DNA from 2 places in the Streptomyces sp. NPDC004435 genome. Region 2 is predicted to be linked to the other one. Evidence: riboswitches for the same ligand, from Rfam matches in the RefSeq annotation. Region 2 holds a riboswitch; the other holds the start of a gene.
The links. Region 2 has a riboswitch for S-adenosylmethionine ahead of ACFYT9_RS10795 (aminotransferase class V-fold PLP-dependent enzyme). Riboswitches for the same ligand answer to the same signal wherever they lie in the genome.

Region 1 (4,137 bases), on a different contig from region 2:
ATCCACCGGGAATTCTCGGCGGAGCGGAAAGGGGAATCCGGAAGAAATACTTGAATTGCGGGGCAAGTCGGGCCGGGCGAAAGGCACATAAGGGGCAGAGTGTGCGCGCTTTCCGGCCGCCGGTTGTCGCATTCTTGTCAGGTCCCGGGCCGGGCTCATATGCGCCTGGCATGAGCGGCGGAGGGGACTTCCCCAACTCTACCGCGCTCAACCATGCAGAATTGCCCCCTCCGCTTTCTCTCGCGGAAGGGGCAATTCAGTGAGGACGGGCAGGGCTCGGGTCGAGCCCGGGGAGATCAGCAGCCGCCGGCGACCGCGGGGATGATCGAGACGCCCGCGCCGTCCGGGGTGGCGGTCTCCAGGCCCTGCTCGAAGCGGACGTCGTCGTCGTTCACGTAGACGTTCACGAAGCGGCGCAGCTTGCCCTGGTCGTCCAGGACGCGGGCGGCGATGCCAGTGTGGTTCTTCTCCAGGTCGGCGATGACCTCGGCGAGGGTCGCGCCCTCGGCGGCGACCTCGGACTGCCCGCCGGTGTAGGTGCGGAGGATGGTGGGGATGCGGACGTTCACGGCCATGGTGTCTTCGGGACCTTTCAGTGGGCCAGGCCCGCGTCGCGGAACGCGTCCAGGCTCGGGCGGATGGTGGCGGTCGCCTGAGAGCTGTCGGCCACGGCGTCCAGGGTCTTGAGGCCGTCGCCGGTGTTGAGGACGACGGTGGTGAGGTTCGGGTCGATGACGCCGTTCTCGACGAGCTTGCGCGTCACGCCGACGGTCACGCCGCCCGCGGTCTCCGCGAAGACGCCCTCGGTCCGGGCGAGCAGCTTGATCGCGTCCACGACCTGCTCGTCGTTCACGTCCTCCACGGCGCCGCCGGTGCGGCGGGCGATGTCGAGGACGTAGGGGCCGTCGGCCGGGTTGCCGATCGCGAGGGACTTGGCGATGGTGTTCGGCTTCTGCGGGCGGACCACGTCGTGCCCGGCCTTGAAGGCGGCGGAGACCGGCGAGCAGCCCTCGGCCTGGGCGCCGAAGATCTTGTACGGCTTGTCCTCGACCAGGCCCAGCTTGATGAGCTCCTGGAGCCCCTTGTCGATCTTGGTGAGCTGGGAGCCGGAGGCGATCGGGATGACGAGCTGGTCCGGGATGACCCAGCCGAGCTGCTCGCAGATCTCGTACGCGAGCGTCTTGGAGCCCTCGCCGTAGTACGGGCGGAGGTTGACGTTGACGAAGCCCCAGCCCTCGCCGAGCGGGTCGCCGATGAGCTCCGAGCAGAAGCGGTTGACGTCGTCGTAGTTGCCCTCGATGGCGACCAGGTCACCGCCGTAGACACCGGCCATGACGACCTTGCCCTGCTCCAGGTCGTGCGGGATGAAGACGCAGGAGCGGAAGCCGGCGCGGGCGGCGGCGGCGCCGACGGCGCCGGCCAGGTTGCCGGTGGAGGAGCAGGAGAGGGTGGTGAAGCCGAAGGCGCGGGCGGCCTCGATGGCCTGCGCGACGACCCGGTCCTTGAAGGAGTGGGTCGGGTTGCCGGAGTCGTCCTTGACGAAGAGCTTGCCGGGGGCGACGCCGAGCTCGCGGGCGAGGTTGTCGGCCTTGATCAGCGGGGTCCAGCCGGGGTTCAGGTTCGGCTTCTCGGCGACGTCGGCCGGGACGGGCAGCAGGGGCGCGTACCGCCAGATGTTCGCGGGGCCGGCCTCGATCCGCTTGCGCAGTTCCTCGGGGTCGCTCGCCGGGAGGTCGTAGGCCACTTCGAGAGGGCCGAAACACAGCTCACAGGCGAAGATCGGGCCGAGGGCGAAGACCTCTCCGCACTCCCGGCAGGAAAGCCCGGACGCGGGACCGAGGTCGACGGTGGTGGCGGGAGCGGCAGTCTGTACAGACATGGAGGGGAGGCCCTTTCTCCTCATCTTCCTCATGGCGCATTTCGCCACGAGACGGATTTGGCACCTTCCCTAGCCGGGGGCCTCGCTGGCGCAAGACAAACCGACTGGAGGGTTGCCGGGGCTTCAACGGGCCGTATCCCTCTGCCCCTCTGGATGAGCGGTATTCGATTGTGAGACGCGGGTGGCACCCCGACATGCATCGGGCGTCCGCGTTGTTCAAGACTGTAACCGAAGGCTTCGAAGGTGGAGACGGTCGTCCGATCCGCGAGATGGAGATCACGTTGCTGGAAGAAGTGGAGCGCTGGCTGACCCGGCGGTCCTGGTCCGTGTCCGACCGGCCGCTGGAGCGGGTGCTCGCCGCCAAACGGGGGACGTCGGTCAGCGTGGTGCTGCCCGCGCTCAACGAGGAGGCGACCGTCGGGGACATCGTCAGCGTGATCCGGCGCGAGCTGATGACCGACGCGGTGCCGCTGGTGGACGAGCTGATGGTGATCGACTCGGGTTCCACGGACCGCACCGCCGAGGTCGCGGCGGCGGCCGGCGCACGGGTGGTCGCGCGGGACGACATACTCCCCCGGATCCCGGCGGTCCCGGGCAAGGGCGAGGTGCTGTGGCGGTCACTCATGGTGACCAGCGGGGACGTGGTGTGCTTCGTCGACGCGGACCTGCGGGACTTCTCGGCCGACTTCGTCACCGGGATCGTGGGCCCGCTGCTCACCGACCCGGAGGTGGACCTCGTCAAGGCCATGTACGACCGCCCCTTCGGTGACACCCCTGGTCAGGGCGGCCGGGTGACCGAACTGGTGGCCCGCCCGCTGCTCAATCTGCACTGGCCGCGGCTGGCCGGCTTCGTCCAGCCGCTGGGCGGGGAGTACGCGGCGCGGCGCTCGCTGCTCGAACGGCTGCCCTTCCCGGTCGGTTACGGAGTGGAGCTGGGGCTCCTGGTGGACGCGCTGCACACGGTGGGCCTGGACGCGCTGGCGCAGGTGGACGTGGGGGTGCGCAAGCACCGGCATCAGGACGGGCAGGCGCTGGGCCGGATGGCGGCGGCGATCTACCGGACGGCGCAGCTGCGGCTCTCCCGGGGCCAGCTCGTCCGCCCCCGGCTGACCCAGTTCGAGCGGGGCGCGTCGGGCTTCGAGCCGCGGACGTACGCGGTGGACACCGAGGAGCGTCCGCCGATGGCCGAGATCACGGAGTACGCGCACCGCCGCGTGGCGTAACACCCCAGAATCGTACGCTTTGCATACATTGCCCTTTTATGCGATTCGTACGATCTCACCCCTCCCGCGTGGCCCGGGTGCTCGCGGCGGGCCTGCTCGCCGCGGGCCCGCTCGCGGCGGCGGCCGGACCGGCCGCCGCGGACGTCGTCGAACCCTTCGGGCAGCGGTACCAGGAGTCCCTGTACGGGGACTTCAGCACGATCGGCAACACCGTCACGGTCTGCCCGGTGGCCCCCGCCGACCTGGCCGCCCGGTGCGCCGCCGCCACGAGGGGCGAGGGCTCCGACACCGCCGACACCTTCGTGATGCGCCGGTCCGACACCGACGGCGGCGGCGACGCCTACGGCTCCAGCACCGCCCGGGTCCGGATCCCCGAGGGCGCCGAGGTGGCCTACGCCCGGCTCTACTGGGGCGGCAACGACGGCACCTACCGGGGCCCGAGCGGGGCGCCGCTGAAGCGCTGCGACAGCTCCGGCGCCGATGCGGACCCCTCTCCCGGGGACCCGGCGACGACGACCCCGCGGCTCACGGTCGGCGCGAGGGCGGCCGTGCCGGTCGCGATCGACAGCATGGTCGTGGACCCGCCCGACATCGGCGGGCCGCACTACTACACGGGCGAGTCCGACGTGACCGCCGCCTTCGCGGGCGTCTCGGGGACGGGCGCGCCGGTGGAGGTCGGCGTGGGCGGGGTGTGGGCGCCCGCAGGGAAGGGCTGCGTCGCCGGCTGGTCCCTGACCGTCGTCCACCGCTTCCCCGGCCCCGACCCGGCGGAGGCGCCGGAGCGGCGCAGCGTCCACGTCCACGGCGGGCACGTGATCCAGCGCCCGGCCTCCCCCGCGACGACGGTCACGGTGGACGGCTTCCACCGCTCCCCGGGCAGGGCGCGGGCGGGCGTGACGGCGTACGAGGGCGACCGGAACACGCCCGGCGACAGGTTCCTGGTGGGCGGGAAGAGCGTCACCGGGGCCCGCACGGGCTCCACCGACAACTTCTTCGCCGGTGAGGACGACGGCGCGGTCTCCCCGGACCTGACCG
Region 2 (4,137 bases):
TGAGCAGGTCGCCACGGCGAGAGCCCCGTCCATTCGATGGACGGGGCTCTTTGCCGTACCCGTGGATCGATAGGCTGGACCCCGTATCCGACGCACGATCATCAGGAGCTGCCATGAGCGCTGTGACCCCCGCTGGAGGACCGACCACGGCGGGCCGCTCCTGGCCCGTCCTCCTGAACGGCCTCCTGGAGGGGAAGGACCTCTCCGCCGACGACACCGCCTGGGCGATGGACCTCATCATGAGCGGCGAGGCGACCGACGCCCAGATCGCCGGCTTCATGGTGGCGCTCCGGGCCAAGGGCGAGACCGTCGAGGAGATCAGCGGACTCGTCCGGACCATGTACGCGCACGCCAACACCATCGAGGTGGCGGGACCGGCCGTCGACATCGTCGGCACCGGCGGCGACGGCGCCAAGACCGTCAACATCTCCACGATGGCCTCCATCGTCGTCGCCGGCACCGGCACCAAGGTCGTCAAGCACGGCAACCGGGCCGCGTCCTCCGCCTCCGGCTCCTCCGACGTCCTGGAGAAGCTCGGCATCAACCTCGGCCTCACCCCGCAGCGGGTCGCCGAGGTCGCCGAGGAAGCCGGCATCACCATCTGCTTCGCGGTGCGCTTCCACCCCTCGCTGCGGCACGTCGCCGCCGCCCGCGGCCAGCTCGGCATCCGCACCACCTTCAACGTGCTCGGCCCGCTCACCAACCCGGCCCGGGTCAAGGCCCAGGCCGTCGGCGTCGCCGACCCCCGGATGGCGCCGATCGTCGCCGGCGTCTTCGCCGAGCGCGGCAACTCGGCGCTGGTCTTCCGCGGCGACGACGGCCTCGACGAGCTGACCATCACCGGCACCTCCCGGGTCTGGGTGGTCCGGGACGGCTCGGTGCGCGAGGAGGTCTTCGACCCGAAGGACGTCGGCCTCGACTACGCGCCCCTGGAGGCCCTGCGCGGCGCCGACGCCTCGTACAACGCCGACGTCGCCCGCCGCCTCCTCGCCGGCGAGACCGGGCCGGTACGGGACGCGGTGCTGCTCAACGCGGCGGCGGCGCTCACCGCGCTGGAGCCCGGCGAGGGCACCCTCGCGGAGCAGCTGCGGGCCGGCATGGCACGGGCCGCCGAGTCCATCGACTCTGGCGCCGCCCGCACGGCCCTCGACCGCTGGATCACCGCCAGCAACGCGTGACGGCCCCGCCGCGCGGTCCGCGAGACACCCGTTCCGAAATACGGACGGGGTTGCGCGGACCGCGAGCGGTGGCATACGTTCGGCAACAGGTCATGAGCGACAGCCCTCAAGCCCCGGCTGGCTGTCCGGCAACCCTCCGTCCGTGGCGGGGTGCCCCGGGTGAAGACCAGGCCGTGGACAGCAAGGTCCTCGGCAAGCGCGGACCCCTGCGCCATCCCTGGGGTCCTGGTCCTCGAGGGAGCGGTCTCGTGAGCAAGCGAATGCGTTAGGGCCTCCGGCCCCTTCCTCCCACCTCCGCACGGCACCCTTCTCGCCGCGCGTCGAGGTCAACACCCGTACACGGCGGGCGTCCTGGCGACGCCGCCCGCGGGTCCTTCACGCCACTCGCCTTGTCCTGCCGGGAGATACCGCCATGTCCGCACGCCCGAACGCCGCCGTCACCACCTCCGACGTCACCGCCGCCGACTCCGCCGACGCCTGCTGCACCGCCCCGCTGGCCGTCCTCGGCCGCGACGTCACCGTCCCGCTCGTCACCGGCGGCGAGGTGACCTACGCGGCCCTCGACTACGCCGCCAGCGCCCCCGCCCTCCAGCGGGTCTGGGACGACGTCGCCGCCTACGCCCCGTACTACGGCAGCGTCCACCGCGGCGCCGGCTACCTCTCCCAGCTCTCCACCGACCTCTTCGAGCAGAGCCGCGTCACCGTCGCCGAGTTCCTCGACTGCCGCGAGGACGACCAGGTCGTCTTCACCCGCTCCACCACCGACTCGCTCAACCTCCTCGCCCAGGTGGTCCCCGCCGACTGCCAGGTCTTCGTCTTCGAGACCGAGCACCACGCCTCCCTGCTGCCCTGGCGCGACGCCCAGGTCACCTACCTCAACGCCCCCCGCACGCCCGGGCAGGCCGTCGAGACCCTGGAGCGCGCCCTCGCCGACCGGGACCCTTACGGTCCCGCCCTCGTCTGCGTCACCGGCGCGTCCAACGTGACCGGCGAGCTGTGGCCGGTCCGCGAACTGGCCGCCGCCGCCCACGCGCACGGCGCCCGGATCGTCCTCGACGCCGCCCAGCTCGCCCCGCACCACCCGGTCTCCGTGCGCGAACTGGACGTGGACTGGGTCGCCTTCTCCGGGCACAAGCTCTACGCGCCCTTCGGCTCCGGCGTCCTCGCCGGACGTGCCGACTGGCTCCGGGCCGCCGAGCCGTACCTGGCCGGCGGCGGCGCCTCCCGCACCGTGGCCCGCCGCGCCGACGGCGGCGTGGACGTCGAGTGGCACACCACCGCGGCCCGCCACGAGGCCGGCTCCCCGAACGTCATCGGCGTCTACTCCATCGCCTCCGCCTGCAAGGCGCTGACCGAGGCCGGCTTCGACACCCTGGTCGCCCGCGAGCGGCACCTCATCGACACCGTCCGCTCCGGCCTCGCCGAGGTCCCCGAGGTCCGCGTTCTCTCCCTCTTCGGCGACGACGCCCCCCGGGTCGGCGTCATCTCCTTCGTCGTCGACGGCTGGAACAGCTCCCACTTCGCCGCCGCCCTCTCCGCCGAGTACGGCATCGGCGTCCGCGACGGCCTCTTCTGCGCCCACCCGCTCGTCCGCACCCTGCTCGGCTCCGACGCCCAGGACCCGGGCGAGTGCGGCGCCCCGGAGCCGGCCGCCCCCGGCGAGCGGTCCCTCAACGCGATCCGCGTCAGCTTCGGCGCCGGCACGCCGGACGAGCACGTCGAGCGGTTCGTCGGCGCCGTGAAGGAGCTCGTCCGCGACGGCGCCCAGTGGAAGTACCGCACCGAGGACGGCCGCTGCGTGCCCGACCGCGGCTGAGCGCCGGGGTTCAGGCCGCGAGCCGGGTGCCGACCAGCACCATCCGCAGCGCCCGCTCGGCCGCGTCCGCCAGGAACTCGCCGCCCCGGTCGAGTGCTTCGGGCAGCGCCACCGGCGCGGGCAGGATCGAACCGTAGGCGTCGACCCCGACCGCCCGCACCTCGTGGGCGCCCTGCCCGAGCGTCCCGGCCAGCGCCAGGACCGGCACCCCGTGGGCCTTGGCCCGGCGCGCCACCTCGGCCGGGACCTTGCCCCGCACGGTCTGCCCGTCCAGCGCGCCCTCCGCGGTGATCACCAGATCGGCGCGGGCCAGCCGGGCGTCCAGGTCGACGTGGTCGAGCAGCACCTCGAAGCGGGGGAGCAGCCGGGCGCCGAGCGCGGCGAGTCCGGCGCCGAGCCCGCCCGAGGCCCCGGACCCCGGGGCCGTGGCGAGTCCGGCGGGCGCGCCGAGGTCCCGTACGAGCAGGGCGGCCCAGCGGTCCAGGGCCGCCGCCAGCTCCTCGACCCGCTCCGGACCCGCGCCCTTCTGCGGGCCGAAGACCCGGGCCACGCCCCGCTCGCCGCAGAGCACGTTGTACGGATTGCAGGCCACGAGCAGTTCGGTGCCGGCCAGCCGCGGGTCGAGCCCGGCCGGGTCGATCCGGTCCAGCCGGGTCAACGCGGCACCCCCGGAGGGGAGTTCGACTCCCTCGGAGTCCAGGAGCCGGGCGCCGAGGGCCTGGAGCGCACCCGCTCCGCCGTCCGAGGTGCCGGAGTCGCCACAGCCGACGAGGATGCGGCGGGCGCCGGCGTCCAGTGCCGCCCGGACCAGTTCGCCCACCCCGTAGGTGGTGGTGGACCCCGGGTCGCGGCGGTCGGCCGGCACCAGGGACAGGCCCGCGACGGCCGCCATCTCGACCACCGCGGAGGAGTGGTCGAGAAGCGCGAAGTGGGTGCGGACCGGGGCGCCGACGGGGCCGGTCGCGATCCGGGGCAGCAGCCTGCCCCCGGTCGCGGCCGCCAGCGCCCGCGCGGTGCCCTCGCCGCCGTCGACCAGCGGGATCAGGTCGACGACGGCGTCCGGGCGGACCCGGCGCAACCCCTCGGCGATGGCCTCGGCGGCCTCGGGGGCGGAGAGGGACTCCTTGAAACCGCTGGGGGCGA

Region 1: linked by a shared signal. The riboswitch ahead of thrC (threonine synthase) and the one ahead of ACFYT9_RS10795 (aminotransferase class V-fold PLP-dependent enzyme) in region 2 are both predicted to bind S-adenosylmethionine.

The regions. Positions count from the first base shown of each region.
Region 1 covers NZ_JBIAMB010000022.1:115,369-119,505, reverse strand. Annotated here, with positions in the region: gene ACFYT9_RS32135 (MoaD/ThiS family protein) at 297-575, opposite strand; gene thrC (threonine synthase) at 593-1,912, opposite strand; SAM riboswitch class I at 1,897-2,039, opposite strand; gene ACFYT9_RS32125 (glucosyl-3-phosphoglycerate synthase) at 2,161-3,102, shown strand; gene ACFYT9_RS32120 (hypothetical protein) at 3,141-4,137, shown strand, end outside.
Region 2 covers NZ_JBIAMB010000005.1:154,196-158,332, reverse strand. Annotated here, with positions in the region: gene trpD (anthranilate phosphoribosyltransferase) at 114-1,178, shown strand; SAM riboswitch class IV at 1,267-1,383, shown strand; gene ACFYT9_RS10795 (aminotransferase class V-fold PLP-dependent enzyme) at 1,591-2,994, shown strand; partial or broken gene ACFYT9_RS10790 (glycerate kinase) at 2,955-4,137, opposite strand, start outside.